4 regions of the Endozoicomonas sp. 8E genome follow, and region 3 is predicted to be linked to each of the others. Evidence: predicted binding sites of a transcription regulator. Region 3 holds the regulator's gene; each other region holds the start of a gene.

Region 1 (7,355 bases), 1.4 Mb from region 3:
GTCGCTTTCATCAGTGTTGATAAAGTGATTGAAACGTTTGAGTTTCTCAGGATCTGAGAGGGTGGTTTTCCATTCACATTGATAGGTACCCACCAGGTAGGTCATCTCATCTTCCAGCTCCTGACAGATACCCAGGCTGTCCTCAATAATCACTTCACGCAGGTAATCGAGACCACCCTCCAGATTTTCCATCCAGACAGAAGTACGCTGCAGACGATCTGCAGTGCGAATGTAGAACATCAGGAAACGATCAATGTATTTGACCAGCGTTTCATCATCCAGCTCGGTGGCAAACAGGTCGGCATGACGAGGCTTCATGCCGCCATTACCGCAGAGGTAGAGGTTCCAGCCTTTCTCCGTGGCGATAACACCCACATCTTTACTCTGGGCTTCAGCACATTCACGGGTACATCCGGACACAGCCATTTTGATTTTGTGAGGAGAACGAACGCCCCTGTAGCGATTTTCAACAGCAATCGCCATACTGACACTGTCCAGCACCCCATAACGACACCAGGTACTGCCGACGCAGGATTTCACGGTACGCAGTGATTTACCGTAGGCATGACCGGTTTCAAAACCGGCATCGACAAGACGTTTCCAGATTTTCGGCAACTGTTCCACACGGGCACCAAAAAGATCGATACGCTGGCCACCGGTGATTTTTGTATAGAGGTTAAAGTCCCGACCTACTTCACCAATGGTGATCAGTTTATCGGGCGTAATTTCACCTCCCGGAACCCTTGGCACAATGGAGTAAGTGCCGTCTTTCTGCATGTTTCCAAGAAAATAATCGTTGGTGTCCTGCACTTGTGCATGTTGATCTTTCAGCACATACTCGTTCCAGCAGGAAGCTAGAACAGAGCCAATGGTGGGCTTACAGATATCGCAGCCACGCCCCTTGCCATGCTTTGCCAGAACTTCGTCGAAAGACTTTAATTCACCGACACGAACCAGATGATAGAGTTCCTGCCTGGAGTGCGGGAAGTGCTCGCAGATATCTTTTTTGACCTCAACACCCAACTCAGTCAGCTCATGATCCAGAACCTGCTTGACCAGAGCCGTACAACCGCCACAACCGGTTCCGGCACTGGTTTCGGCTTTTAGTGACCCCATATCCATGCAGCCACCGGCCACCGCGTTGACCAGATCACCTTTACTGACGTCATAACAGGAACAGATTTGAGCCGTTTCTGGCAGAGCAGCCACGCCCAAACCTGTCGCTGCTGAGCCATCGCTCTGAGGCAGAATGAGTTCGGCAGGATTTTCCGGTGGACGCATGTCATTCAGCATCATCTGCAACAGGCTGCCGTACTCTTCAGCATCGCCTATCAATACAGCTCCCAGAACCTTTTTCTTATTCTTGGAAACCACCAGTTTTTTATAGACTTCTTTCTCTTCATCAATCAGCTGGTAGCTCAGGGAACCTTCTGTATTGCCATGGGCATCACCAATACTGGCAACATCGACCCCCATCAGTTTCAGCTTGGTGCTCATATCGGCACCAGTAAACTGATTACCGTCCTTACCCGTCAGCTGATCTACAACCACCTGACCCATCTGGTAGCCCGGTGCAACCAGACCAAAGATACGGCCACTCCAGAGTGCACACTCACCAACGGCAAATATTCGTTCATCAGATGTACGACAGTCGTTATCAATAACGATACCGCCACGCTCGCCCAACTCCAGCCCGGAAGCTTTCGCCAGCTCATCTCTTGGGCGAATACCGGCTGAAAACAGTACGATATCGGTATTCAGTTGTTCGCCGTCAGCGAACTGCATCTGGTGAACAGCACCTTCACCATCAACAATCTGTCGGGTATTTTTGGAGGTATGAATCGTGACCCCCAGACCCTCGATCTTGCGTCTGAGCATGGCGCCACCGCTATCATCCACCTGAACAGCCATCAGACGGGGAGCAAATTCCACCACGTGGGTTTCCAGCCCAAGATCTTTCAGCGCTTTTGCTGCTTCAAGCCCCAACAGACCGCCACCCACAACGGCACCGACCTTACTGTTACGGGCAGCTTCTTTAATCGCTTCCAGATCTTCGATGGTACGATAGACAAAACAGTTTTCACGGTCATGTCCGGGTACGGGAGGAACAAATGGATAGGAGCCTGTAGCCAGCACCAGCTGATCATATTTTTGAGCCATGCCACTGGCTGTCATTACTTCACAGGACTCACGATCTATCGATGTGATGGCTTCATTAAGAATAAGGTTAATACCTTCCTGCTCATAAAAGCCTTCAGAAACCATAGACAGGTCATCCGCTGAACGACCTGTGAAAAATTCACTGAGATGAACCCGGTCATAGGCAGGGCGAACCTCTTCTCCAAACACTACCACGTCGAAGCGTTTCAGACCGCCAGCATCTACCAGTTTCTCCAGAAAGCGGTGACCTACCATGCCGTTACCGACAACCACCAGGGTTTCTTTTCCGTTCATCCCAGACATCCTCTTTAGTATCTAGCATTGGGCCGGTACAACTGCATCCTTTAGAGCCAGCCTCTTTTCTAATTCTTGTGCTTATGCAACTGCCGTGCCCACTTCCAAAACACGATAAAAACAGGAAAATCTCTCCTCTGACTTTAGTTACTCGCACAAAAATGATGCACGCATAAATAATTAAATAGCTAATAAGCACCACTTTGGTGAGCAGAAAAAATACTCAAAGGCTTTCCACACTCAAATAAAGGACTTTCCTATATAAATGAGAAAATTCATTTAATACGCAGAAAAATGCAGGTCAAATCGGTGCATTTATCATATTGGCCTGATGTTTGCTTTTAGTTGGGGAATCTGTAAAACAAGGAGGATGTATGAGCAACCCCGATTCATTTAACCTGTTTTCTTTTAGTGGGAAAACCAAGATTCTGCACCTTAGCTGGATTGCCTTCTTTATAAGCTTTGTGGTCTGGTTTAACCATGCGCCCCTGGCCCTGGCTATTTCCGAATCACTGGGCCTGACTCGTGAAGAACTGAAAACCCTGCTGATTCTGAACGTGGCCCTCACCATCCCGGCTCGAGTCATCATCGGTATGCTCACTGATGTATACGGACCCAGAAAAGTCTATTCCGGACTCCTCGCCATCTGCAGTATTCCTTGTTTTATGTATGCCATGGCAGATGACTTCACCCAGGCCGCCATAGCCCGCTTTATGCTGGGTACTATTGGTGCAGGCTTTGTGGTCGGCATTCGTCTGGTATCTGAGTGGTTCCCCGCTCGTCAACTGGGTACCGCAGAAGGTATTTACGGTGGCTGGGGCAACTTTGGTTCTGCCGCTGCTGCCATGTCTCTGCCCACCATTGCGCTGCTCTTTGGTGGAGAAGATGGCTGGCGTTACGCCATTGGCTTGACCGGGTTGATCTCATTAATGTTCAGTGTCGTCTTCTACATGAACGTCACTGATACTCCTAAAGGCTCTACCTACTTCCGTCCCAAGAACATTGGCGCCATGGAAGTCACCAGCAAAGGCGACTTTGCCCTGCTGCTGATCATGAAAATTCCCATGTATGCGGCATTGGCTCTGCTGACCTGGAAGCTTTCACCCAACGGTGTTGCCATGCTCAGTGCCGGGATTTCAACGGCTATTTATGTGGGCCTGACTGCCATCTACCTGTTTGATGTCTGGAAAGTCTGGCAGGTCAACAAGCACATTTTCTCCGAGCCTGTGCCAGCTATTCACCAGTACCAGTTCAAGCAGGTGGCTGTTCTGAACGTTCTTTACTTCGCTACCTTCGGTTCTGAACTGGCCGTGGTGTCCATGCTACCTCTGTTCTTTGCAGATACCTTTGAACTGGATCCGGTCATGGCAGGTCTGGTCGCTTCCGCTTATGCCTTCATGAACCTGATGTCCCGTCCGGGGGGAGGACTACTCAGTGACAAGTTTGGCCGCAAGATCACTCTGCTGGTTCTGACTGCGGGCCTGGCCGGTGGTTACTACATGATGAGCATCATTGATTCCAGCTGGCCACTGGTTCTGGCTGTTGTTGCTGCCATGGCCTGCTCCTTCTTTGTGCAGGCTGGTGAAGGTGCAGTATTTGCGGCTGTCCCCCTGATCAAGCGTCGACTGACAGGTCAGATTGCCGGTATGACAGGAGCCTATGGTAACGTGGGGGCTGTCTTCTACCTGACAGTATTGTCTCTGGTGGACTACTCGACCTTCTTCATGGTTATCGCAGGTACTGCAGTATTGGGTTTCTTTACCCTCTTCCTGATGGAAGAACCTAAGGGTCAGATGGCCGAAGTGATGCCTGACGGCAGTGTCACCATGATTGATGTGACCTGACCATTTTGTTTCAGTGGTCCACAATGGGCCACTGAAACAAAACACAGCCACCGGATATTCTTCAGCCTGATCCTCTATTTTACAATCAACACGGCAGCGATGCCTGCCAGAACATAGAGCCCCCCTGTAGAACGCTCAAATAACGACATGCTTTTTTTTGTATTCAGCATAGGCTTCACAGATTTTGACAGTAGCCCGTAAAGAAGCTTGCAAACCAAATCCACCACAACCCAGGTCATCACAATGATCAATATTTGTTGCACAAGATCATGATCTCTACTGATAAACTGAGGCAAGAAAGCCATAAAGAAAATAATATCTTTTGGATTACTGGCTCCCAACAGAAAAGCTTTTTTAAACAGATTATTGAAGCCGGGAAACTCTAAGGAACAACCATTAAGACTTTTACGGGCAGTGTCCGCCATCGACTTTCTGATAGTATCAACCCCCAGATAAACCAGATAAAGAGCACCCATCAGTTTCAGTATCAGAAACATGTTTTCCGAAGCCGTGAGAATGGCCCCAAGACCAGTGGCCGAAACAATCAGGTAAAGTGATGAAGCCAGCGTGCCACCCAAAAATGCCGGATAGGATCTGATAACCCCATAGTTAATAGAATTGGACACCATATACAGAGATAGAGGACCAGGAATGAGTATGACTACAAAGATTGAAACAACATACAGAAACCAAACTTCAATACTCATTATTCACTCCAAAAGAAACGACTGTATCCTATAGCACTATCAGTTGCTATTTTTAGTTGCTATTTTCACCTCCACTACACTAATACTTCCTTAAGATACATGGCCCGTATACATGCCTGTAAAAAGACGCCTTGTTTCTGAGTCCTCCTGACAGGCCAGAAGGCCACAGCGTCAATCCTTGGGCTTCCTCGCCACCTTGGTTCGGGCAGCAGAGCAATGAACGACAATGACCGCAAATAAAAAATCAGCAAATTCAAATGCTATCAGAGTGCCATTTTCCAACGCCTTACTGCGGAAACAAGTGCTGTCAGCAGCTATGATACCCCTCCCATCCCCCTGCTCCCTTTCATCAGTTATTGATAGATCCAATCATTGAACTGAGGATATGAATCAAGCTATTAAAATATACCGGAAAATTGTTTGCTGATTTCATGAGGAACCTGACGGAGTTCCGTACTAAACTGCGAGTTGCGCTTTTTTCCCATTCGGAGCTCTTTGATCACGGCAGTGAAAAGGCAAGTATCATCCCTCCTCTGGAAACCGTGTGGGTCAATCCTTCAGGTGTTATCATGCCAAATTACGAAGTACCCAAAAAAATTCACGTTAGTATTGTCAGCCCTATTGAAGGCTTGGAGTTTGCTTTTCTAAAAATATGGGCCGAGGTTAACCCGGAATATAAAATCAATATCTGGTCTCCCGAACGTTTTATATACCAAAAAGTTCTATATTCGCTGCTGTTTTCTGAGATAAACAATAACGCTATCGAAAAAGATGATCCCGGTGATATTGCTCAGCAGAAAGATAGCATCTGGCGAAAAATTGATAACTTCATGGGAGAAAGCAGTGAAATAGAAGAATTAAATATAATGGAATCTAATTTTCCAGACAGTGTAAAGAAGGAATTTGTCATCCAATGGAATAAAATCAATAATTCTTTAGATAAAATTAAAAATTCAATCAGCAACGCTATTGTTCATAAAAAACTGGAAAAACTTGAAGAAGGACATAAAAAATTTATCAGATACAGCTTAAGTATTACTAATAGTTTAATCATCGAAAGATTTATCGGGCTGAGTCAAAAATTCGTGCTTGGAGGGGTATATATTGATAAAGGACTACTACCAGAAATGGACAGTCACCCCTTTCTAAAAAGGAGCAGTTCCCTTGATCCAATATCGGGGACGGCAGTGACTTCTGAGAAGGAAAAGCAGCTCGAAAGTGCCAAGCTACATGCTCTTTTTAAAAAAATGTTTTCAGATGGAACTATTTCAGATCCCAGCCCTTATTTTGAGAAATACGGTACAACCCTCTCGAAAGAAGAAATCACTCGAATTCAAGGCATCGTAGAAGAAAGCAGTATTAGTGATTTATTCCATAGTCTGCCGAAATATGACTTAAAGGAGTATAGCCGTAATAAATTATTCTTCAGTAACAAAGTAAATTTTGAATATGATACTCCCACTATAGCTCTTGATGATTCAATCCAGCCTCTGATGGTGGTCTCTCGCCGAGGACATCCAACAATCAAACTACTACTTGATGAAATCTGTTTACTTCACAAGACTGTAGAAAATTTAAAAAAATCACCATTAAGAAAAAAAGAAATCACATTAAAGATAAGGGAGGCTCTTCATAAATTCTATACGGAAAGAAAAGTTATCATCTCTGATAATGACATCGATAAAATTGCAACCCTATCAACTGCTCTTTTGCATGATATCGATAAGTTTAACTGCATCATTACTGCAAAATTAGGTTACGATGCTTTTGAAAGATTAATAAATCTTGAAAAACCAAAAAATATTAAAATCATTCCAATCAACTACTTCATAGCGAATAATCTCTTCTATAACAGAAGTTTTAGAAACCTTGGTTTTAACTCGTCACCAACAGAAGGTCAGCAATCATATGAAAGATTAATAATCGTTCATTATTCAGATAAACACATAGAAGGCATAAGCGATTCTTTAATACATTGTTTTAAACTTTATAATAAGTACCGCACTAAGAAAAACAGCGTCTTATACAACGCTGTTGATTCAGATCTACTGGAAATAATAACACTTCAAAAAGTGTCAGGAGCACCGCTCAAAAATATTGGCAAAGACACTAAAGTTATCCTGACTGGAAGCCTTTATTTCTATAATAGCGACTTGAATGTATATGATGTTTTCTATTACAAGCGCTTAATGTTTAAGCTATCAGCGGTTTTAGGAACGTTGATCCCAAAAAATACCACAGTACAAACCATAAAATTCTTTTTTGATAACTCTGCACAAGGCATTAAAGATTCTATGGGTGTACTGGATACCAGCCAGAAAAATTATATTGTACCTGAAGTTTTAAGGAA
Region 2 (7,355 bases), 2.4 Mb from region 3:
CCATGAGCAGAACGTTGGCCTGAGCGCGTCCGGTTCCTTCGGTGTCGTAGTAGAATCTGACTTTTTCAATGGCCCTTGCTTTACCGGGCAGATCAATGACGCGAGAGCTGCCGCCTTTTCTGACTTTGCTGCGGATGGCTACTTCACGGCTTTGACCGTTCTCGTAGTGAACGATCACTTTGTCGAAATCCACGTCAGCCCCTTTGACCTTGAATTGAATACGCTTGAAAGCACCGTCTCTCAGACCAACACGGATGGTGTCTACTTCTGCACGACGACTGACTTTCTTTTCGCCCAGCAGTTCCCAGCCAGCGGCTGAAGCGGTCTGTGCAAAGCCAGACATCAGCATGGTCATCAGCAGAGTAAACATTGAAAGTGCGCGTTTCATAGTGATTGTTCTCCTGAGATTTTCACTATTTGTCCTTGAGGCCATTCTGTCTTTGTTGGGATATGGCCCTTGCCACCCCATGATATTGAGGCGGCCGCCTTAATTTGTAGAGCAATGCTATAGCGAAGAAAGTAGTATCTCTATAGGGATAACTACCGAGGGGGATAATCGTGGTTGTTACTTAAGTTATTGATTTTAAAGTTTTTCTCAAATAGTAAAAAATGTCAGTGAAGAGTAAAAACGGGCAGGGCAGGGCGTGGGTCAGCCGTTCTCAGGGCAAGAACGGCCAATGACATCAACAGCAGGAGTCAGACGGTTCCGCTTTTTCCAATTCGGCCACTTTCTTTTCAAGGGCTTCCAGTCTTTCACGGGTGTGCTTCAGAACGGCGACTTGGGCATCAAACTCGTCACGGTTGACCAGTTCAAATTTGGCCAGAGCACTGCTCACCATTGCCTTGATGTTGTGCTCAATATCTTCCCGGGTTTGGCTTTTCTGCCCACCCAGAACCTGTCCTGCTTTGCCGGCAATACTACCGATAAGGGAGGCTTTGTCGATCATCGATTATTCCTGCAATTGCTGTGATTAAAAACCGTTGGTGATGATACCACAAGCAGCTATTTCGCCGTGTCTGCTTTTATGTGCTAAATTATTGGTTGCTCCATGAATAGTGACCCGATGAGTTCATGGATTTGGCTTATGCCGAAGACTCAAATCAAACCTGTATCTGCCCTCGGCTGGTTCTCTCTGTCTGCGAGTTTTATCGTCTCAAACAGTCTCAACGCTGCGGATAACGGAGACGACCCTTACGCCACGTCAACCGAAGATTTCTCGGTGCGAGCAATCAAAAATGGTTACAGTTTGTCTGATACACGACGGTTGCAAGGCCGGACATATTCGCTACAAACCGAAAGCGCTTACGATTGGGAAAATAGTCAATGGAATATTTCGGTAAATGCTGTGCTGTCAAAAATAGTACGCATAGGCCAGCTATCGGTGAGCATCGCAGGTGGTGTGCGTTATTGGGATGATGCGCCAGAACGGGGCGCTGAAGATTGGGGCTTACGTTTTGCAGTTACGGCAATGTTGTCCAAGCAGTTAGCAGGCTTTGTCTCAGAGGCAGATGATGATCCATTGCACTAAAGAAATGCGCGATTTGAGTGCAGGAGGTGTGAGAGGCGGGCTTTTTTGGTGCGTACAATTTAACGAGTGAACTGGAATGGGCCTTTTTCACTCCAGAAGCCCTTTTGACAGGTTGTTTTCAAAATTTGGCACAGTGTCTGCATATAAGCCACCAAACTCAGTTGGAAATTAGATCAGCTGAATACTTGGGGCTGGGAGCGCGGATCACAATAACAATGTCCGGATTTTCCCTGTTGGCCAACAGGATTCACTCAGGAGAGCTTTTATGAAGTTGGTATCAGCCATCATTAAGCCATTCAAACTGGACGACGTGCGAGAGGCTTTGTCCGAGATTGGTGTTCAGGGTATCACTGTCACCGAAGTTAAGGGGTTCGGTCGACAGAAAGGACATACTGAGCTCTATCGTGGAGCTGAATATGTGGTTGATTTTCTGCCCAAGGTCAAGCTGGAGGTCGGCATTGCAGATGACCTGCTGGATCAGGTGATCGAAGCCATTTCTTCGGCTGCCAACACAGGCAAGATTGGTGACGGAAAGATCTTCGTTACTAATCTGGAGCAGGCGATTCGGATCAGAACTAACGAAACTGGCGAAGACGCTATTTGATTTACAGAGCAGCAAGAGACCATAGTCAGGAAGCTCATGGTTCTCAGGGTGCATGCACAACAATAAACAAGCTTTGTCGTTTGCTTCAGATACACTAAAAGCATCAGACGGCATTCGCAAAAATAAAAATGGCTAATGTGGAAACAGTTTTCGAGTCAAGGAGGCTGTTTCCAGGGCACAAACGCCGTAGCAAAAGACTACTTATCTGCTGAACTTTTTTGGGAGGAGCCCTGTGGAAAATCTGGCTCAAGTGTCGTACGCACTCGATACTTTCTACTTTCTTATGTCCGGTGCGCTGGTAATGTGGATGGCAGCTGGTTTTGCCATGCTCGAAGCCGGCCTGGTCCGTTCTAAAAACACGGTTGAAATTCTTACTAAAAATATCGCCCTGTTTGCAATTGCCTGTACCATGTATCTGCTCTGTGGTTACGCCATTATGTATCCTGGAACCAATGAAGGCGGTATCCTGCCGGTCCTTGGTTCTCTGATTGGTAATGAAAACACGGTTGCAGCGGTAACTGCCGGTGGTGATGATGCGCCCTACTACTCTGCACGTTCAGACTTCTTCTTCCAGGTGGTCTTTGTTGCGACTGCAATGTCCATCGTTTCCGGTGCAGTTGCAGAGCGCATGAAGCTCTGGTCTTTCCTGCTGTTTGCGGTCTTCATGACTGGCTTCATTTATCCCGTACAGGGCTTCTGGAAATGGGGTGGTGGGTTCCTGAACGAAGCTAACTTCCAGGACTTTGCAGGTTCCGGTGTTGTCCACATGGCCGGTGCTGCTGCCGCTCTGGCAGGTGTGCTGCTGTTGGGTGCTCGCAAAGGCAAATACGGTAAAGACGGCGCTGTTAATGCGATCCCTGGTGCCAACCTGCCTCTCGCTACTCTGGGTACCTTTATTCTGTGGCTGGGATGGTTCGGCTTCAATGGGGGTTCTCAGCTGAAACTGTCTGATGTTGAAAATGCGAACGCTGTCGCCCAGATCTTTGTCAACACTAACGCTGGTGCTGCTGGCGGTGTCATTGCTGCCCTGATCGTAGCTCGTATCCTGTTCGGTAAGGCTGACCTGACCATGGCTCTGAACGGTGCTCTGGCCGGTCTGGTATCCATCACGGCTGAGCCGCTGACACCAAGCGCTGTATCTGCCACTCTGATCGGTGGTGTCGGTGGTGCTCTGGTTGTCTTTGCCATTCTGGCTCTGGACAAGCTGCGCATCGACGACCCAGTGGGTGCCATTTCTGTACACGGTGTTGTAGGTATCTGGGGTCTGCTGGCAGTGCCTCTGACCAACGACGGTGCAACTTTCGGTGCCCAGTTGTTAGGTATCGCCTCCATCTTCGCCTGGGTATTCATCGCTTCCCTGATCGTCTGGGCTGTTATCAAACAGATAATCGGTCTGCGTATCACTGAAGAAGAAGAGTATGAAGGTGCTGACCTGACCGAATGTGGTATGGAAGCTTATCCTGAGTTTATGGGTAAACAGTGATAGGATGCAGGTGATTAAAAAAAGTTGTCGCCGTGTGTGTTGATACTTCCATAACGTGACATAAAACGTTTAGGAATGACATAAAACGACGACTTTGACAAAACAGACCCCGGCAACAATACTTCTGGTGTTGTATGACCGGGGTCTTTTTTATGTATCGTAGAAAACTCGGAAAATCCAAGGTTAACAATATTCATCGTTTCGTTAGCCTCAAGAACCCTTCAACGATCCTCACTGAATCAGCGCTCGAATTTGATAGTTGTTACCCTCTTGAATACAGCTCAAAGGTACTCTCCTATGAGTCCCAGCCTGAGGGTTATGAGTATGTTTTTGAAGGTCGCATTTGCAGATATACCCCTGATTTTCTGTCTCGAATGATAGGAGGTGAAAGACCATATATAGAGGTTAAACCAGAGAGAGTTGCCAGGCGGAAAGATTTTCTGGAGCGTTTTCATTGCATGAAGGCTGCTGCAGAACGTTCAGGCACTCAGCTCTTGTTGTGGACTGAAGAGTATATCCGGAGACAGCCTTACCTAAATAATCTGAAAATACTGCACAGGTATAGGACTGGTGGTGTTCTAGCATCAGAACAAAGAAAAATAATTGAAATAGTGAGATCAAACGAAGAACAGCAACTAAGTCTTCAGGATCATGCTGTTCTGTCTGATATGGAGCTACCTTATTTTCTTCCGCTGGCATATGACCTTCTTGCCAGAAACGAGTTGACCACTGACTTAGATACTTCTCCCTTGACCAAAGACTCTGTAGTGAGAATATGCCATGACCATCGTCCAGCGTTTCACTGAAGGAACTGTGTTTAAGTTTTTTCCAGAGGAGGAAACGCAAGTTGAAAAACTTTTTCGAGTGGAGAATCGCAATGAAAAGGAGCTTGCTCTAAGAGATCTTTTGCAAAGTGGTGAGGTTCTCAAAAAAAGCATAGAAGAGATTGAAACCAGTCTGGCTGCTGGAAGAGTTGAGTTTGTGATCAATAGTCCAGAAAGCTTGGAAGAGGATTCTTTATCTGAAGATTTAGCCAGCTTACCCAAAAAGCAAAGAGAAGAAGTACTACGAAGATTCAAATATGTCAGTAAATTGCGAAAATCTGTTGATTCTTGGACAGAGAAATCACTTTCTCCATTAATTCCTAAGATTGCCAGAGAGCTGAATGACTCAAAACCTCCTGGTTGGAGAACTCTCGCACGCTGGAATGCTGCGTACAGTTCCAATGGTCAAACAGTGAAAGCATTATTTACGGATTATATTAAGCAGGGAAATCATACCAGCAGACTACCAGAGGAAGTTGAGGATTTCATAAAGCAGGCAATAGAAACATACAAGACCAAAGAACGTATATCGATTCAGGAAGCGTGGGATAACCTTGATGGTTATATAACAAAGGCGAACAAGCAAAGATCTGAAGATGAAAAACTCAAAACACCTTGCTATGACATATTCCGAAAACGTATAAAAGCTGAGCCGCCCTATGAATTGATGATGGCAAGAGAAGGAAAGAGAAAGGCTGATATTGAGTTTTCTTCTACAGGTAAGTCCTTGAACCTAGAAAGGGTTTTACAACGAGTAGAAGTCGATCATACGAAGCTTGATGTCTTTGTTGTTGATGATGAGAACTTCCTACCTCTTGGACGTCCCTGGCTGACTACTTCCATAGATGCTTTGTCTCGCTCTATTACTGGCTTCTATATAGGCTTTCATCCACCGAGCTTTTTGTCTCTTATAAAGCTGCTCAAGTCGATAATTATTCCCAAAAATTATATTAGTGAAAAATATCCGGAGATACAGAATCCATGGATTTGCTCTGGTGTGCCAGAGCTGTTTGTTTTTGATAATGGAAAAGAGTTTTGGTCAAAAGACCTTGAGGTTGTTCTGGCAGAGTTAAACATCCAGACCCAATATAATCCTGTACAAAAGCCGTGGCTGAAAGGGAAGGTTGAGAGGTTATATGGAACCATCAATAAACAATTGTTGATTGATCTACCTGGTAAAACCTTCTGCAATATCCTTGAGCGAGGTGACTATGACCCAGCCAAAAATGCCGTAATAACTTTTACTACCTTCACAGAAATTCTATATACCTGGGTAGTGGATATTTATCAGCAGCAACCAGTAGCGAAAGGAACCATTATTCCTGACCTTGCCTGGAAGGAAGCTATCCTTGATTTCCCTCCTCGGCATGTAGATCCAAAAAGACTGGATGTTATCTTAGGTCGAACCAAGTACAGCAAGTTGCGTCGTGGTGGTGTTCAGTATTCAAATCTTCGATATGACTCAGATGAACTGGCTATGTTGAGAGGCAGAATCGGTAGCGGTACGGTCATGTACAAAGTTGACCCTGATGACCTTGGGTATATTCATGTGTTTAATGAATCGGAGCGGCGTTACTTGAAAGTACCTGCTGTCGATTTTGAATATGCTGATGGTCTCTCTGAATGGCAGCATAAGGTACATAAAAAGTACGCTCGGAAATATATTTGTGCGAAATACAGGCATGATGACGTTGTAGCGGCAAGAGACGCTATCAAAGAGTTGGTTCGAAAGGAGATTGAGCGTTGGGAAAGTCATGGAAGAACCGGAAAAAATAGTACGTCTGTCAGAGCTGCTAGGTATGCCAAAGTCGCAGACAACTCAACAGGCTCTTTGACAAGTGTAACCAAGGAGCCTGGAAATAATGCAGTGAGCTCCAATTCCAGTGATTCATCAGATCAAAAAGATGATTGGTATGTTCCTATTGACCGTTCAGCTTGGAGTTCTTCTGGAGGTGAAGAGTAATGGCGTTAGTACTGTCAGACTGGCAAAAAAAGAGAAGTGCTTACGTCAGAGACCTGCGAATCTGGATGGAGATTCATAACCTTGTTTTTAGTGACATGGAAGAATGTAAGGAGCTGGCAAAGTACGGGGGAGAACCACCATGCATGTTATGTTACGGAGACACTGGAGCAGGTAAGTCAGCACAAATCGAAAAATTTAGAAATGACCATAAGCGCTATGAGAAGGCGGATCGATCAATAATGCCTGTCGTATATTGTGTCTTGCCTACGAAACTGTCAGAGAGAGGCCTGTTGATCAAGATTCTAAAAGCCATTGGTCAGGAGATTGAAGATTACAAGGAACTGGATGAGGAGGATCTGCTGCAATTAATAGTTAAATATGTGGATCAGCTTGGTATTGAGCTTTTCATTATTGATGAAGCCCAGGGGTTTCTGGAACACGAAAGTAGAAAATTGGTATATGACGCTACAGAGTGCTTAAAAAGGCTAATCATTGAAACCAAAAGACCTTTTATCCTGTTTGGGATGCCTTGGTGCCTGCATGCCATTGAACAGAACTCCCAGTTAGCAAGTCGTTTTCTTCGTAGAAGATATCTGTCTCCATTTATCATCTCAGACAAACCAAAAAAGGCAATTTATCTCAACTTTCTGGATGAATTGGACGAGAAGCTTGGGTTTGAAGAAAAAGCGAATTTGAAGAGTCGAGAAATATCTCTTCGACTTTTTGTGGTGAGTCGTGGCAATTTGCGGGTTTTAAGGAATGTTATCGATCAAGCTGCATTCCTTGCAATCAAAGAAAGTACTCGACAAATTACTTACGACCATTTTCTGAAAGCATGTGAGGTATTCTTTCCAGAGGATAAAAATCCATTCCGTATGAAAGACCTTGATCAGATAGAATTTGTTGAGCTAGAGAAACCATCGTACTGGGATCAAAATGCAAAGAGAGGAGT
Region 3 (7,355 bases):
TGACAAGCACTGGAGCGACAGTGGGGCAGAGCTATCCCTTTGCCTAAACCGGTGGTACCGAGTCGCTCTCTGCTAATCAGCTTGTTAAACAGATCCTTGGTGTTGATGGCGGGAACATGCTCACTGATGATTTCCGCAACAATTTCCAGGATTTTCTTTTTGCTGGCCCCCTGCACATCGCAAAGGGTGCGCCCGGGGGTAAGAATGTTTTCAATAATCATACAGCGATCGATGCTTACAGGCGGCCGTTGGCACCCTGTAGCCGGTCAAGCGTTTTCTCTTTGTGTTTTACCAGTTGTCGATCCAGTTTGTCCGACATGTCATCAATGGCAGCGTACATATCTTCAGCCTCAGCGGTTGCATTAATATCCGCCCTACGAACATGTAGAGTCGCTTCCACTCTGTGCTTCAGTTTTTCAACACTCAGAGTGACCTGAACGTTTGTAATCTGATCAAAGTGGGCGGCAAGGCGGTCGAGTTTCTTGGTGACATAATCTTTCAGAGCCTCAGTCACCTCTACATGATGTCCACTGATGTTGACTTGCATGTAACGCTCTCCTGCTGATCCCGATTCTCGACATTGGACTGCCCCCGGGATTCTACGGGCAACCCTGATTGAAAGTCTATCACTGTCATTGACAGTTGGCGCTGTTCTGAGACAAAAAATCTATGGGGCGATTTGTGGTATAAGGGTCGATTACCTCAACCTGCGAAAGCTTATTACCATAATCGCTGAAGGCTCAAATAAGCTGCTTGCGTTCATTCGATGGCGGAATATTCATCGATTCACGATATTTGGCAATGGTTCTCCTGGCTACTTTGATCCCCTGATCCCCCAGCAAACCGGCAATTTTGTTATCACTCAGTGGTTTTTTAGGGTTTTCATCGGATACCAGTTTTTTGATCAAGGCTCTGATGGCTGTTGATGAGCACTCGCCGCCAGTGGCTGTGCTGACATGGCTGGAGAAAAAGTATTTCAGCTCAAACACGCCTCTTGGAGTGTGCATGTATTTCTGGGTAGTGACCCTGGAAATAGTGGACTCGTGCATATCCACTGCCTGAGCAATGTCTGCCAGCACCAGGGGCTTCATTGCCTGCTCACCCTGCTCCAGAAAATCTTTCTGAAATTCAACAATCTTGTCGGCTACTTTCAGTAGGGTTTCGTTACGACTTTGCAGGTTTTTCAGAAACCAGCGGGCTTCCTGTAGCTGGTTCTTCATAAAGACGTTGTCACGACTGTTATTGGCACGCTGCACCATTGAGGCGTAATTGTTGTTGATGCGAAGTCTGGGCAGGGACTCTGAGTTCAGTTCAACCGCCCAGCGGTCCCTGACTTTGGTGACCGAAATATCGGGGGTGACGTATTCCGTGTCTGCCTGACCGATTTCAGATCCGGGCCTCGGGTTGAGGCTTTGAACCAGGTTAAGGGCTTCCCTGAGTTGATGTTCTTTGAGACGGGTACGCCGCATGATTTGAGCGTAGTCACGACTTCCCAGTGCCTGAAGATGATTCTGGATCAGCAGGCGTGCTTCTTTCAGGAAATGGGTTTCTTGTGGCAGTTGATTGAGTTGAACTTCGAGACATTCTTTCAGGTTGGCGCTGGCGCAACCCACCGGATCAAAGTGAAGAATCCGTCGCTGCATGACCTGAAGTTCTTCAAACGCCAGTTCCTCTAGCTGTTCCTGTAGCGAAAGATAAATTTCTTCCAGGGAGTGAGTCAGGTATCCATCATTATTGGTGGCTTCGATAACAGCCAGACCCATCAGCCTGTCTCTGTCAGTCATGGGAGTCAGGTTTAACTGCCATTCCAGGTAGTCCTGGAGGGAATCAGTAGCCCGGGAGCGGGCAATAGGATCATGTTCTTCATCGGTTGCAGCGGGCAGGCTGGAATAGACATCATCCCATCCGGAGTCAACGGGCAGGTCATTGGGTATGCTGTCGGCCCACTGGGGTTCTTCCGGTTCCGGGGGCTGTTCTGCTTTTTCATTAAAGTCAACAGGTCGCTCCCCTTCATCACGGGGTGCAGGTGGTTCTTCAACAGACTCTTCAGACTCCAGCATCGGGTTGGATTCAAGAACTTCCTGGATTTCCTGCTGAAGATCCAGAGTGGAAAGTTGTAGAAGCCTTATGGCCTGCTGCAGCTGAGGTGTCATGGTCAGCTGCTGGCCCATTTTTAGCTGTAAGGATGGCTTCATAGGCAACTGTATACCTTTACTTCGGTGTCTGCACTGAGGGTGCCAGATTTGATGCCATCAGCGCCTGACAGTTATATCTCAGTGTCTGTTGATTTTTTTGATTGGGCTACTCTCCGTGTCACTGGGATTATAATCACATCTGAAGCTTCGGGAAAGTGATTCATCAAGTCAGCCATGCAACATTCAGAACAAGAGTACGAAGATAAATCAGCTCAACACCTTTGCTCGCTTCTTTCGCGAGATCCACCCAAGAGCTGATCAGAGACTGAACTGATGCCCGAGATAGACGTCACGAACCTTTTGATTAGCCAGGACAGTCTGACTGTCACCCTCGGCAATAATAGTGCCTTCACTGACAATGTAGGCCTTCTCGCAGATATCCAGTGTTTCCCGGACATTATGGTCGGTAATCAGGACTCCGATGCCTCGGGCTCTCAGGTGCGTGATAATAGCCTTGATGTCACCAACAGAAATGGGGTCAACACCGGCAAAGGGTTCATCGAGCAGGATAAATTTTGGGTCAGTGCAAAGAGCTCGGGCAATTTCTACCCTGCGCTTTTCACCACCGGAAAGGCTCATACCCGGATTGTCCCTGATATGATTGATATTGAACTCCTCAAGTAATGACTCCATCTTTGCAATGCGGTCTTTCCTGGAAAGGTCGGAACGGGTTTCCAATATCGAAAGCAGGTTATCGGTGACCGTCAATTTCCTGAAAATAGAAACTTCCTGTGGCAAATAACCTACGCCGGCTCTGGCTCGGCCATGCATAGGTTCATGGGTTAAATTCTGGCCACTGAGATCAACCTGTCCACCGTCTGCTTTTACGAGACCTACAATCATGTAGAAGCAGGTAGTTTTACCGGCCCCGTTGGGGCCAAGAAGTCCAACAATCTGACCACTGTCGACAGCCAGGGATACATCTTTGACGACCTGTCTGCCTTTGTAGCTTTTACTGAGATGTTCTGCCTTAAGCGTTGCCATCCGGTGTCTGTCTTCCTGTTTAAAAGTTAGCTGTCGTTTTTCTGACAGCCCTTTCAAGCCTGTTCAGTCGTTGAGCATTGAGTGTAATGGGGTTTGAGTACTACTGCTTGCTCTCAGGTTTGGGTTGGTAAATCATTTTGACCCGACCATCCGGATTGCTTTTGTTCTCGCTGCCCTTGGCATTCACGGTCTGTTTGGTCAGGTCATAATCAATACGTTCACCCGTGAAGGTATCACCCTTCTGAGTCAACTGTGCCTGCTTGATCAGTTGGATCTTATCGCCAGCCACCTGATAATCGATAGTATGACCCCAGGCTTGCAGAGTGCCCTGATCATCAGGTTGCTGTTCTTCGTAGTAAGCCCTTTCCTGGTTGCCTTCTGCCACAATTTTCTTAACTTCTTGCTGAGCGGAATATATGGTCACCTTGTCTCCGGTAATCCGGGTGGTGCCCTGGATCATCACAACATTGCCCTTATAGATGGATACACCTTTCTTGTTATCGATATCGGCGGTGTTGGATTCGATTTCAATAGGCTTCTGCCGGTCGGATGGCAATGCTTGTGCCATGACAGGGAGCAGAACCGTGGCCCCCAGGATCAGGTAATATTCGACCCCTCTGCGACGGCTCTTTCTGTCTGGCCGCTCATTTGGATGAAGGCGCTTGGCCTGTTCATGGCTTTGGCTCATGAAATCCTCTTACCCTAGACTTGAGTTTAACCAGACTCTCCTCGAAGAAAGCCTCCATACCAATGGCGCGCGTACGTCCAGTGTCGTTGGTGATCAGTACCGGTCGATCGGTAACCGCCAGACCCTTTTCAGAGTATATGGTCATGAAATCAGTGTCTATTCGCACATGACTACCATTGCCGAGATTCGTCTGGGTCATCACCACATCATCCCAGAGCTCTATATCCTCGTTGCCGGGCAACAGTTTGCCATAGAGGGCGTCGGCCACCATGGGTTTTCCGGGGGTGCTGAAATTCTCCAGATGAGGGGTTTGCAGCAACGTTGTATCATTGTGCGGGTAATGGGTGATACTGTCTGAAACCAGCGTGTAATCCAGTTTACCCTCTTTGTTGAACTGGATGATCCTAGTGTCAATAAAATAGTAGTCAGCGTTTTCGCGAACCAGAGGCTGTTTTTTCTGAACCCCAACATGGAGTTTGCTGTCATAAGCCCAATAGCCGACTCCGACCAGTATCAGCATAAGAAAAGCAATGATTATCAGGTTCCGATTGGGCATCAGATCATTGGCTCCGGGTCACAATCTGGTCAGAATCTGCACAGGCAGATAGCAACAAAAGAAGGTCATCCAGGAAAATGCTGCCCAGTTTGTGCAGTCGGCGGCATTTTCGCAGCAAATGAATTCAGTCTACCATGATTTTTTTTGATCATCAGGGGCTGCAGACGAATGTTTTCAAACGCTAGACACTGGCTGTCGGCCTTAGGCAACCAGAGTTAAACGATTGTGCTTTCTTGTTGTCAAAAAAATGCCTGAGCGTGTAAAGCTATCGCTGTAATGATAGAAAACTATTACAGCGACATTATAGGTATTTTTAACTCTATTTCAGGTAACTGCTCAGCATGTCATCCAGCTTGCCTTTGGCTTTAAGAATGAAGTCACAGAATTCTCTGGCTGCACCTTCACCGCCACGATTAGTAGTGATAGCAGGTGAGTGTTCACGAACGTAGTAATGCCCGTTAGGAACGGTACAGCCAAAACCAACCTGTCGAATGGCTGGGAGATCTGGCAGATCGTCACCGATGTAGGCAACTTCATCCAGACTAAGACCCTGACCCTCTTCCTGAAGCAGTTCTTTCAGAGCAACGAACTTGTCTTCACGGCCCTGATAGAAAATATCTACGCCCAGGTCGGAAGCTCGTTTTTCAACAAATACGGATCGACGGCCGGTGATGATGGCTGTTTTTACACCTGACTGCTTGAGCATTTTCAGGCCATGACCGTCCAGAGTATTGAATATTTTCAGTGATTCGCCATGCTCACCAAACAACAGTTTGCCGTCAGTGAGAACACCGTCTACATCAAAAACAGCCAAACGAATCCTGGCAGCGACAGATTGTAGTGAAGAACTGATCATACTACGCCCGCCTTCAGTAGATCGTGCATATTAATGGCGCCGATCAGTTCATTGTCATCATCCACACAGATTAGTGCATTGATTTTCCGGTCATCCATAATCTTCAGGGCTTCAGCCGCAAGAATCTCGGGGTGGATGGTTTTGCAGTGGCCGGTCATCACTTCATCAATGAGTGTGGATTTGGGGTCGACGCCCTTGTCCAGGGCCCGACGCAGGTCACCATCGGTGAAAATGCCAATGACATGGCGTTTGTTATCGACAATGGCGGTCATGCCCAAACCTTTGCGAGTGACTTCCAGCAGGGCGTCGCTCATTGGTGTGCCCAAAGGAACTTCTGGTACCCGTCTGCCAATGTGCATGATGTCTTTTACTTTCAGAAGCAGCCGTTTACCCAGGGAGCCACCAGGGTGAGAGAAAGCAAAGTCTTCTGCAGTAAAACCGCGGGCTTCCAGCAGGGCAATGGCCAACGCATCGCCCATTACCAGAGCTGTGGTCGTGCTGGAGGTAGGCGCGAGATCCAGAGGACAGGCTTCTTTTTCCACCCCGGTGTTGAGATGGGCTTCAGCATCTTTTGCCAGTGTTGAATTTGGATTGCCGGTCATGCTGATCAGAGGGGTGCCCAGTCTTTTCAGCAGGGGCAACAGAGTAATGACTTCGCTGGTTTCGCCAGAATTGGAAAGAGCCAGAACCACGTCTTCATGGGTGACCATTCCCATATCACCATGGCTGGCTTCCCCGGGGTGTACAAAGTAAGCAGGGGTGCCAGTGCTGGCGAGGGTTGCAGCAAGCTTGCGGGCAATATGTCCCGACTTGCCCATGCCAACGACAATAATCCGGCCGCGGCATTCAAGCATAACACGGCAGGCACTGGCAAAACTGCTGTCGATCCTGTCTATCAGGCTCTGAACAGCTTCCAGTTCCATGGTAACGGTGCGGCGACCAATTGAGATGAAAGGCTCGTCAGTAGTCATATTACGTACAGATTAGTTGTGACACGGCTATTCTATAGTGCCTTTCGCCACAGTAACAGTTCGGAATTGCTGCATCAAAACCTGTGCACTATGATCAGTTCCTCCTGATCCCGATACTATAGACCTTATCGGACTCACTGGGCTACGATGGAGCAAACTGGGTAGGCAGAACTGACTGTTCAGTCCTGCCAGAGACAGTCAGTGCTGAATGAATAGCCAGGCACCATAGAGTAAGTATATTGAGAGCAGCGCAATACCTGTCACTCTGCCTAAATGTCGAGGTTTCCTGCCAATCAGGCAGATCAGGGTCAGCAATGTTGTCATGCCCAGCATAACGGGATAATCCCGCAGGATAACTGCCTGATCCAGTGCTCCGGGAGCTACCAGTCCGGGCATGGAGAGAACTGCCAGAAGGTTAAACGTGTTTGAGCCGATCACATTGCCCAGGGCAATATCATGATGGCCTTTCAGAGCGCTGCTGATGGAAGCGGCCAGTTCTGGCAGGCTGGTGCCAATGGCAACAATCGTCAATCCGATCACAAGGTCGCTGATGCCCATGGCCTGAGCAATCTCGGTAGCCCCCCATACCAGTAGCTGTGAGCTGCCCAGCAAGAGTAAAAGACCAGAACCCAGCATAAACCAGGCTTTTGCTGAGGACATTTCTGGAATGTCTTCATCTTCCACCGCTGGCTCATCCGGGTGTTGTTTCTGCCAGCGAATCATCAGGTAAAGGGTAATGAAGAGGCCTGCCAGCAGAATCAAACCATCTATTCGGCCCAGATAACCATTGGCAATGCAGAGACCGGAAATAATCGTTATCACTAACAGAAGGGGGATTTCTCTCTTTGTCAGAGCCGCTTTAACAGGCAGGGGGGCTATCAGGGCAGTAACACCCAGAACCAGGCCGATGTTGGCGATGTTTGAACCCATGGCATTGCCCACGGCCAGTCCTGGGAATCCCTGCAGTGCAGCAGACAGAGAGACCAGGATTTCAGGTGCAGAGGTGCCTATAGAGACCACTGTCAGGCCGATTAACATTCTTGACACGTTCAGATTGCTGGCCGTAGCGGCGGCACCGGCAACAAAACGGTCTGCACTCCAGGTC
Region 4 (7,355 bases), 1.3 Mb from region 3:
AGTCCGCATGGCCACCGTCGACCATTGCAAATGGCCACTGTTACGTAACAGGTGTGTTGCCTGTGGTTTCTTCTTTTGTGATCCTTCAGGGCTGTATTACTCTGGCAGATTTGCCCGCATGCTCGCTGCCGACCACCCTCCCCGAACACTGTTAATTTACAGATGTGTTGCACGAGAGGGCTCTGTCGATCGAAGTCTTCATTGGGCCTTGAGCTTTGTTTCGGTCTTGCGCCTGATTGTCGGAATTTACAAACGCCATTACAGTTATCTGCGAAACAATTTAAACCCAGGGTATGTTGGTGGTGTTCAGGGACTTCGTCACCGCCGTCAGAGTCAGAATGCTGGTGGCTGGTGATAGTGCCTCTGAACCCTGTGGTTGTTACTGAGGCTTGCCGGGTCGATGATTCCGATAGTTGGCCTTGTTGTTGGTTATCTCCGGAGCTGAGCGTCATAGTGTTGATCACAAACGGATAATCCTGGCTCAACTCTTGTTGTCCAATCGGGTTGAACATCGGTGAGTCGGGGTTCCAATAGCTGCTTAAAAGCAAGCCGACAGTGATAAACGACTCTAAAGGTAGCCGTGAATAAGTTTTGGAGCTTTGGGTGTCATGGCTGGTCAGGATCAGTTCGTAAGCAACCAGCCACTGGGAGGCGTAAAGCAAATGCCACGAAATCGACTCAATAATGGTCGTTTTTAGCCCGAAAATGCCGGGTCCGAAGGGTGTGTCATTTGTTGGGGAATCCTGGTCTGAATGACCGTTATTGCTGGCAATGATTGAAGGGTTGTTCGGCAAAGTATGCAGGTCATGCTGTTTGATAGAAAAGCTTTTGTCTGGAAAACCTGCATCCTGTTCAAGCTCGATGACAAAGTGTCTTATTGACGCCTGGCAGGCGATAGACAGTAACAGCAGAGCTGCAAAGAGTGGGCGTTTCACTTTATTGTTACGTCCTGGGTTACCGTTGAGAGAGTGTAAACCATGGTAATAAGCGTGCTTTCTGGCAAGGAGATTCTGTTAAAAACTCATAGAAGTACTTATCGTTTTTTGTGCCCCAAGAGTGTGATCACGAGCCACTCGATGGGCAGATGGATGACTTCGGTCACTTATTTAGACGATTGTTGTCTTTTGCTAGCCCCGGAGCGCCTGGCAAAACATATCACCCTCAACAAAGAGAGTGTTGCCAGGAGCCTGGTAACGAGTTGTTGGAGTTTTACGATACCCTCGATTGGGCGAGGGTTTACGGCGTTTTTGCTAACCACAATACCTGATAGGGTTTGAGTTGAAGGTCCTGTATGACCCCGTTGCCCAGTAAATCGAACCAGCCGACATAGTCTGGCTGGTTCAACGTTTGATGAGCCGATGTCAGGTTGTGTATAGCCACCAGTTTCCGGCGGCCACAGGGAGATGTACGCAAGAATGCAAAAATCCCGGGCGCCATATCCAGAATGGTTTGGGAGGCATTGGGATGAAAGCAGGGCTCCTGTTTGCGAACTCTGATGTGATTCAGCAACGAATGGAAAACCAGCGACCGAGTCGAAGCCGGGTTTTCCAGCTCAGGCAATAATTCTTCCAGTAACCACTTGCGGCGATTGATCGAGCGGGTTCTGCCACTACTCTCGACTCCTGCCAAATCATTATGTGTGGCAAACAAGCTGTGTATGTAAAAAGCAGGTATTCCGCGCATCCCCAGCATGATGAGCTGGGAGCAGAGGAATCGCTGCACTTGCCATTGGTCCTCGCCCCTTCTTGTCCCTTTCATGGCATCAAACAGGGCAATATTGATCTCATAAGGTGACTCAGTGTTGTCCGAAAGGGTGCGCATGCTGACGAACCCCCCAAAACGGTGCATGCTGTCGATCAGCTCCGAAACTTCATTTTCCGGGATCACTCCTGCCAACGGGCGCAGGCCCACGCCATCATGAGAGGCAGTAAAGTTCAGAACGGTACAACTCTCGGGGTAATCGGGCAGGTTACGGGCCCATTGCACAAGGTATTTTTCTGTGCCCCGATTGAGTGCATGCAGTATCAGAGGCGGCAGGGCAAATTGATAAACCATGTGGGCCTCATCCTGGTCCCCGAAATAACTGATGTTCTCCTCATGGGGGACATTGGTTTCGGTCAGCAGTGTGCTGCCAGGGCAGGCTCTCTCCATAATCAGGCGGAACAGTTTCACGATGGCATGGGTCTCGGGCAGGTTTATGCAGTGAGTGCCAGGTTTCTTCCAGAGAAAAGCGACGGCATCCAGCCTGATTACCATGGTGCCGCGGGCCAGATAAAAGAGCAGGACATCTACCATCTGAATCAGCACATCGGGGTTTTTAAAGTTCAGATCCATCTGATCTTCACTGAAGGTGGCCCAGACGTGTTTCAGCCCTCGCCTTGTATGAATAGGCACCAGCAGGGGGGAGTTTCTTGGGCGGGTCACTTCACTGAGATCAGTCTCCGGGTCTTCTTCAATAAAGTAATCCCGGCCGGGCTGGTGGCCACTGACAAAGTCGGCAAACCAGAGACTTTCCCGGGATACATGGTTAATCACCAGATCCGACATAAGCTGATAGTCAGAGGCGATGGCTTCTATATCCTGCCAGCTTCCCAGCTGTTCGTTGACCGACAGGTAATCAATCACAGAAAAGCCATCATCCGAGCTATAGGGAAAGTAGGGAAGAATGTGAAGGGTACTGATAACCTCGTTCAGATAGCCATCAAGAAAACACTTCAAGACCTGAAGAGGGGGTTGTTCGCTGTTGTCATGGAGGGTATCGCCATAGGTAATCAGAAAAATATCTTTCTCTGACCAGCCAGCAACTGTTTTGGGAGGATTTTCATGGAGATGATACTGAACTCTACGGACAATTCTGGCCGCTATCTCGCCCGCTTCCTGTCCATAAGGGAGAATCAGAAGCTGAGTCATGGCCTGATGAAAAGCATGGAAGGCTTTAGGATAACTTTGCACGATACATCTTCCCCTTTGGCAATGTTTTTTTAGTACTTTTCCTTCTTCGCAGCAGGAGTCATGCCACTCCCGTATTTATAAAACCTTCAATCATTGTAAATGATGTTGACCCCGGCGGGTGGTTTTCTGAATTGGCACGACTTCTGCTTATAGCCTGATGAGGTACGATGAGATGCAAAACTTCTCAATAAGACGAGTAATAATATGATTAAAAAGTGTCTGTTTCCTGTTGCGGGGTATGGAACCCGCTTTCTACCTGCCACCAAATCCATGCCCAAGGAGATGCTGCCTATTGTTGATAAACCCCTGATTCAATATGGCGTGGAAGAAGCCATGCTGGCAGGTTTGACTGACCTGGGGTTTGTCAATGGCAGAAACAAACGGGCGATTCCGGATCATTTTGATATCAACTATGAACTGGAAGCGGAAATCGCCGGCAGTGGCAAAGAAGAAAAATTGTCGACCATTCGTGAAGTGATGGCGGCCTGTACTTTTTCCTATACTCGTCAGAACCAGATGCAGGGGCTGGGACATGCTATTCTCTGCGGAAGAACCCTGATGGGCGATCAGCCTTTTGGTGTGGTGCTGGCCGATGATCTCTGTATTAACGACAGTGGTCCGTTGGTTATGTCGCAGTTGGTCAGTCTCTACAAACAGTTTCGCTGTACCATTGTGGCTGTTCAGGAGGTGCCCGAATCCGAAGTTGATAAATACGGTGTGATTGCGGGTGAAGCCCTGAGTGATAACCTGATCCGTGTGACCGATATGGTGGAAAAACCAGCCCCCTCAGAAGCGCCCAGTAATCTGGCAGTGATTGGACGTTATGTCCTGACACCGGATATTTTCGACATCATTGAGAACACTGAACCCGGAATAAACGGAGAAGTGCAGCTGACCGACGCCATTCTGACTCAGGCCAGACAAGGCTGTGTCATTGCCTGCAAGTTTGAAGGTGAGCGCTTTGACTGTGGCAGTGTCAGTGGTTTTGTCGAGGCCACCAATACCATCTACCAAAAACGTCTGGACAGAGTTTGAGTCGATGTTCAACAGCAAAAAGGCGATGGCGAAGCTGGTCATATTTTCCGACCTTGACGGCACCCTGCTGGATCATGACAGCTACAGCTGGGTGGCGGCAAAACCCGCTTTGGACCGGTTGAGAGAGCAAAATATTCCGGTTGTTTTCAATACCAGCAAAACCCTCAGTGAGGTGCTGTCTCTGCAACTGGAGATGGCTCTGGATCATCCATTTATTACCGAAAACGGAATGATTACCACCATCCCTGCTCACTACTTTCAGTCGTCTGATACTGACAAGAATACCCATTACTTCCATGGTCAACCCTATAAGGCGATACGCAGGGTACTGAAACAGTTTCGCGAGCAGTATGGCTTCCGGTTCAGAGGGTTTGGTGATTGCTCTCATAGTGAAATAGCCGATCTCTCGGGGCTCGATCTGGAGGAGGCTAAACTGGCAGCAGACCGAAAAGCCAGTGAACCTCTGATCTGGGAAGACAGTGATAAGGCATTGGAGCAGTTTGAAAAGCAGCTTTCTGAAGAAGGATTACAACTGACACGGGGTGGGCGTTTCTATCACGTATCCGGCAAGGGGGATAAAGGTTCGGCGGCGAAGAAGCTGTTCAAACACTACCTGAAAAACTTTCCGGAGTGGACGTGGATATCTATGGGTCTGGGCGACAGTTTCAACGATCTGCCCATGCTGGAAGTAGTGGATATTCCTGTTCTTGTGCGTTCTGAAAAAAGTAAGCAGCCCATTACAGAACATCTGTCTAATATTAAGTACACAAAGTCAGTCGGGCCTGAAGGTTGGAATGAAGCGGTATTGGAAGTTCTTGATTCTATTCAGGAAGGTCATGAGCCAGTACGCTCTCCACAAGACAGCGTTATAAAAGACTGCTCTTTACAAGACGGGTGAGCTGAACTGCAGAGTGTGATCAAGGCATAAAACGCTAACGAGAAGAAGAGAAAGTATTTATGGGCGATTTTTACCAGAATGGCACTATCACCAATTTCCATAATTTGAGGGTACGTTCGGTTGAAGATATGGAGCAGGAGCTGCAGGCCTTTTCCCGTCAGCGCCCTATGTCTCTGGTTTTGCCTTCGCTGTTCTCTGAGCTGAAGGGGCCGGCCTTGAATAATATTGTTCAGGAGCTTAGCCAGGTGGGTTATCTTTCCGAGATTGTTATAGGTCTGGACAGAGCCAACGAAAAAGAATTTGCCTATTCAAGAGACTTTTTTGCCCAGTTGAATCAGCATCACCGGATTCTGTGGCAGGATGGTCCCGGACTTCGTGAAATTGACCGTCTGCTTGAAAGTAAGGGATTGGCCCCTAAAGAGGCTGGAAAAGGAAGAAACGTCTGGTACTGCTATGGTTATGTGCTGGCTTCAGCCAAGTCAGAAGCCGTAGCTCTGCACGACTGTGACATAGTGACCTACCAGAGAGATCTGCTGGCCAGACTGCTCTATCCGGTAGCGAATCCTGCGTTCAGTTATGATTTTTGCAAGGGCTATTACGCAAGAGTGGCGGACAACAAACTCAATGGCAGGGTCAGCCGTCTGCTGGTGACGCCGCTGTTGCGAGCCCTGAAAAAAATTCTCGGCCCAATGGATTACCTGGAATACCTCGACAGTTTCCGTTATCCCCTGGCCGGTGAGTTTTCCATGCGAACCAGTGTTTTCAATGACATCCGGATTCCCAGCGACTGGGGTCTGGAAATAGGGGTACTGTCAGAAGTTAAGAGAAACTATTCCAATAAACGGCTGTGTCAGGTTGATATTGCCGATGTTTACGATCACAAACATCAGCCTCTTTCGGAAGAAGATCGCAATGCCGGTCTGTCCAAAATGAGCCACGATATTATCAAGGCTGTGTTCAGGAAGCTGGCGACCAACGGGGTTCAGTTCAATACTGAAACCTTCCGCACGATCAAAGCGACTTATTACCGGGTCGCACTGGACTTCATTGAGTCCTATTACGATGATGCGATGATGAATGGCCTGCATGTCGATCGTGATACGGAAGAGCGAGCCGTTGAACTCTTTGCCAGAAACATTATGGCAGCAGGGCAACACTTCCTGGAAAACCCCATGGAAAGACCCTTTATTCCCAGCTGGAATCGGGTGATGTCTGCAGTCCCTGATATTTTGGAGCGCCTCTATGATGCAGTAGAAGAAGACAATGCCTGATTAAAGCGCACAGATAGTCTCGAATCATCACCCATTCAGCTTTTCAAGGGTTGACCTTCCAGCTACTGGATAGTTTAAGTTGAAAAGCTGAACCATAATCTCCTGAATTCTATGTCCATCCTTCACCTGAACCTGAAACAAAGGCAGAATATTGGCACAGCAATGATTGCTCTGCTGATGTTTTTGTTGTTGCAGGTTTGCCTGATGGAGTCGTCACAGGCTATGGTTGCTGACCAGTCAGACATGCCCATGATGATGCCAGCCAATGCTTACGGCATGGCGGATGATTTGTCCATGGATCATGACTGCTGTAAGCCTTCCCCGGCAGAGCATCTGCAGAAAGCGAACCAGGTTTGTCCAGACTGCGATTCTGAGGATCGCTATATCCCGTTTTCTCACCCGGACAGTAAGCCGACTTTTACCCTGCTTTATGTAGTTGCAGAGTTGATCTTGCTGGACGCTGAACCGTCGCAGGACTGGATTTCTGCCCCCCCATTTTCAGTATACCGCTCGCAGCCTTATATCTATCTGGCCAATGTCTCCTTTCTGGAATAGCACTCCATAAACATCGTCGTTTAAAAAACTGAGTGAAACCTTGATTTTGCAGTGCCCCCTTGTATGGGATTGGCACTGCTGTGGAGACAAACATGCAACTGAAACGGACTATGGCATCCGCTGCATGGCTGTTATTGGTATCGGCAGGAGTCACTGCAGACCGCCTGACTCTCTCAGAAGCTGAGCAAAAAGCTCTGGCTGCTGACCCAATGATTCAAGCCTATGAAAAACAGTCCAGAGGTTATCGGGAGCTGGCTATCGCTGACGAGAGCTGGTCTGATCCCAGAGTGTCCATAGGCACCATGAACCTTCCGGGCGACAATCCGGACCCTGCCAGTCAGGGGATGCTGGAGCTGAAAATAGAGCAGATGCTCCCCCGCGGAGACAGCAATCAGATCAAGAGCAAGAAGACTGAGCTGAAGGCCAGGGGATCAGATTCAGCAGCCGAAAACCGCAAACTGGAAGTGCTGAGAGAGGTTCGACTGGCCTGGCTCGACAGCTGGTACTGGCAGCAGACACTGGCCATGCTGGATGAAAATCGCTACCTGTTCGAAAGTCTGCGCAGTGTTACTGAGTCCATGTACCGGCAAGGCAAGAAAAGTCAGCAGGATCTGATCAGTGCCGGGCTGGCACTGGCCCGACTT

The links. Region 3 encodes sigma-54, which starts transcription at its own class of promoters, with help from an activator protein. Its sites were predicted from a motif close to TGGCACNNNNNTTGCTNT; they were not measured.
Region 1: a site for sigma-54 is predicted at 2,537-2,554, ahead of nirB (nitrite reductase large subunit NirB). Genes of this name have one in related genera too.
Region 2: a site for sigma-54 is predicted at 1,656-1,673, ahead of glnK (P-II family nitrogen regulator). Genes of this name have one in related genera too.
Region 4: a site for sigma-54 is predicted at 3,001-3,018, ahead of P6910_RS01260 (sugar phosphorylase). Genes of this name have one in related genera too.

What each region holds. Positions count from the first base shown of each region.
Region 1 covers NZ_CP120717.1:2,968,820-2,976,174, reverse strand. Annotated here, with positions in the region: gene nirB (nitrite reductase large subunit NirB) at 1-2,454, opposite strand, end outside; gene P6910_RS09285 (NarK family nitrate/nitrite MFS transporter) at 2,829-4,298, shown strand; gene P6910_RS09280 (LysE family translocator) at 4,373-5,005, opposite strand; gene P6910_RS09275 (hypothetical protein) at 5,575-7,355, shown strand, end outside.
Region 2 covers NZ_CP120717.1:6,547,425-6,554,779, reverse strand. Annotated here, with positions in the region: gene P6910_RS23115 (DUF2541 family protein) at 1-388, opposite strand, end outside; gene P6910_RS23110 (accessory factor UbiK family protein) at 684-947, opposite strand; gene P6910_RS23105 (hypothetical protein) at 1,065-1,529, shown strand; gene glnK (P-II family nitrogen regulator) at 1,795-2,133, shown strand; gene P6910_RS23095 (ammonium transporter) at 2,366-3,616, shown strand; gene P6910_RS26980 (TnsA endonuclease N-terminal domain-containing protein) at 3,751-4,422, shown strand; gene P6910_RS23085 (transposase family protein) at 4,397-6,403, shown strand; gene P6910_RS23080 (TniB family NTP-binding protein) at 6,403-7,355, shown strand, end outside.
Region 3 covers NZ_CP120717.1:1,615,699-1,623,053, forward strand. Annotated here, with positions in the region: gene ptsN (PTS IIA-like nitrogen regulatory protein PtsN) at 1-221, opposite strand, end outside; gene hpf (ribosome hibernation-promoting factor, HPF/YfiA family) at 236-547, opposite strand; gene P6910_RS05800 (RNA polymerase factor sigma-54) at 741-2,195, opposite strand; gene lptB (LPS export ABC transporter ATP-binding protein) at 2,454-3,179, opposite strand; gene lptA (lipopolysaccharide transport periplasmic protein LptA) at 3,280-3,867, opposite strand; gene lptC (LPS export ABC transporter periplasmic protein LptC) at 3,851-4,423, opposite strand; gene P6910_RS05820 (KdsC family phosphatase) at 4,743-5,276, opposite strand; gene P6910_RS05825 (KpsF/GutQ family sugar-phosphate isomerase) at 5,276-6,250, opposite strand; gene P6910_RS05830 (calcium/sodium antiporter) at 6,449-7,355, opposite strand, start outside.
Region 4 covers NZ_CP120717.1:308,451-315,805, forward strand. Annotated here, with positions in the region: gene P6910_RS01255 (hypothetical protein) at 1-935, opposite strand, end outside; gene P6910_RS01260 (sugar phosphorylase) at 1,237-2,952, opposite strand; gene galU (UTP--glucose-1-phosphate uridylyltransferase GalU) at 3,157-3,987, shown strand; gene P6910_RS01270 (HAD-IIB family hydrolase) at 3,992-4,885, shown strand; gene P6910_RS01275 (glycosyl transferase) at 4,945-6,156, shown strand; gene P6910_RS01280 (hypothetical protein) at 6,268-6,711, shown strand; gene P6910_RS01285 (TolC family protein) at 6,804-7,355, shown strand, end outside.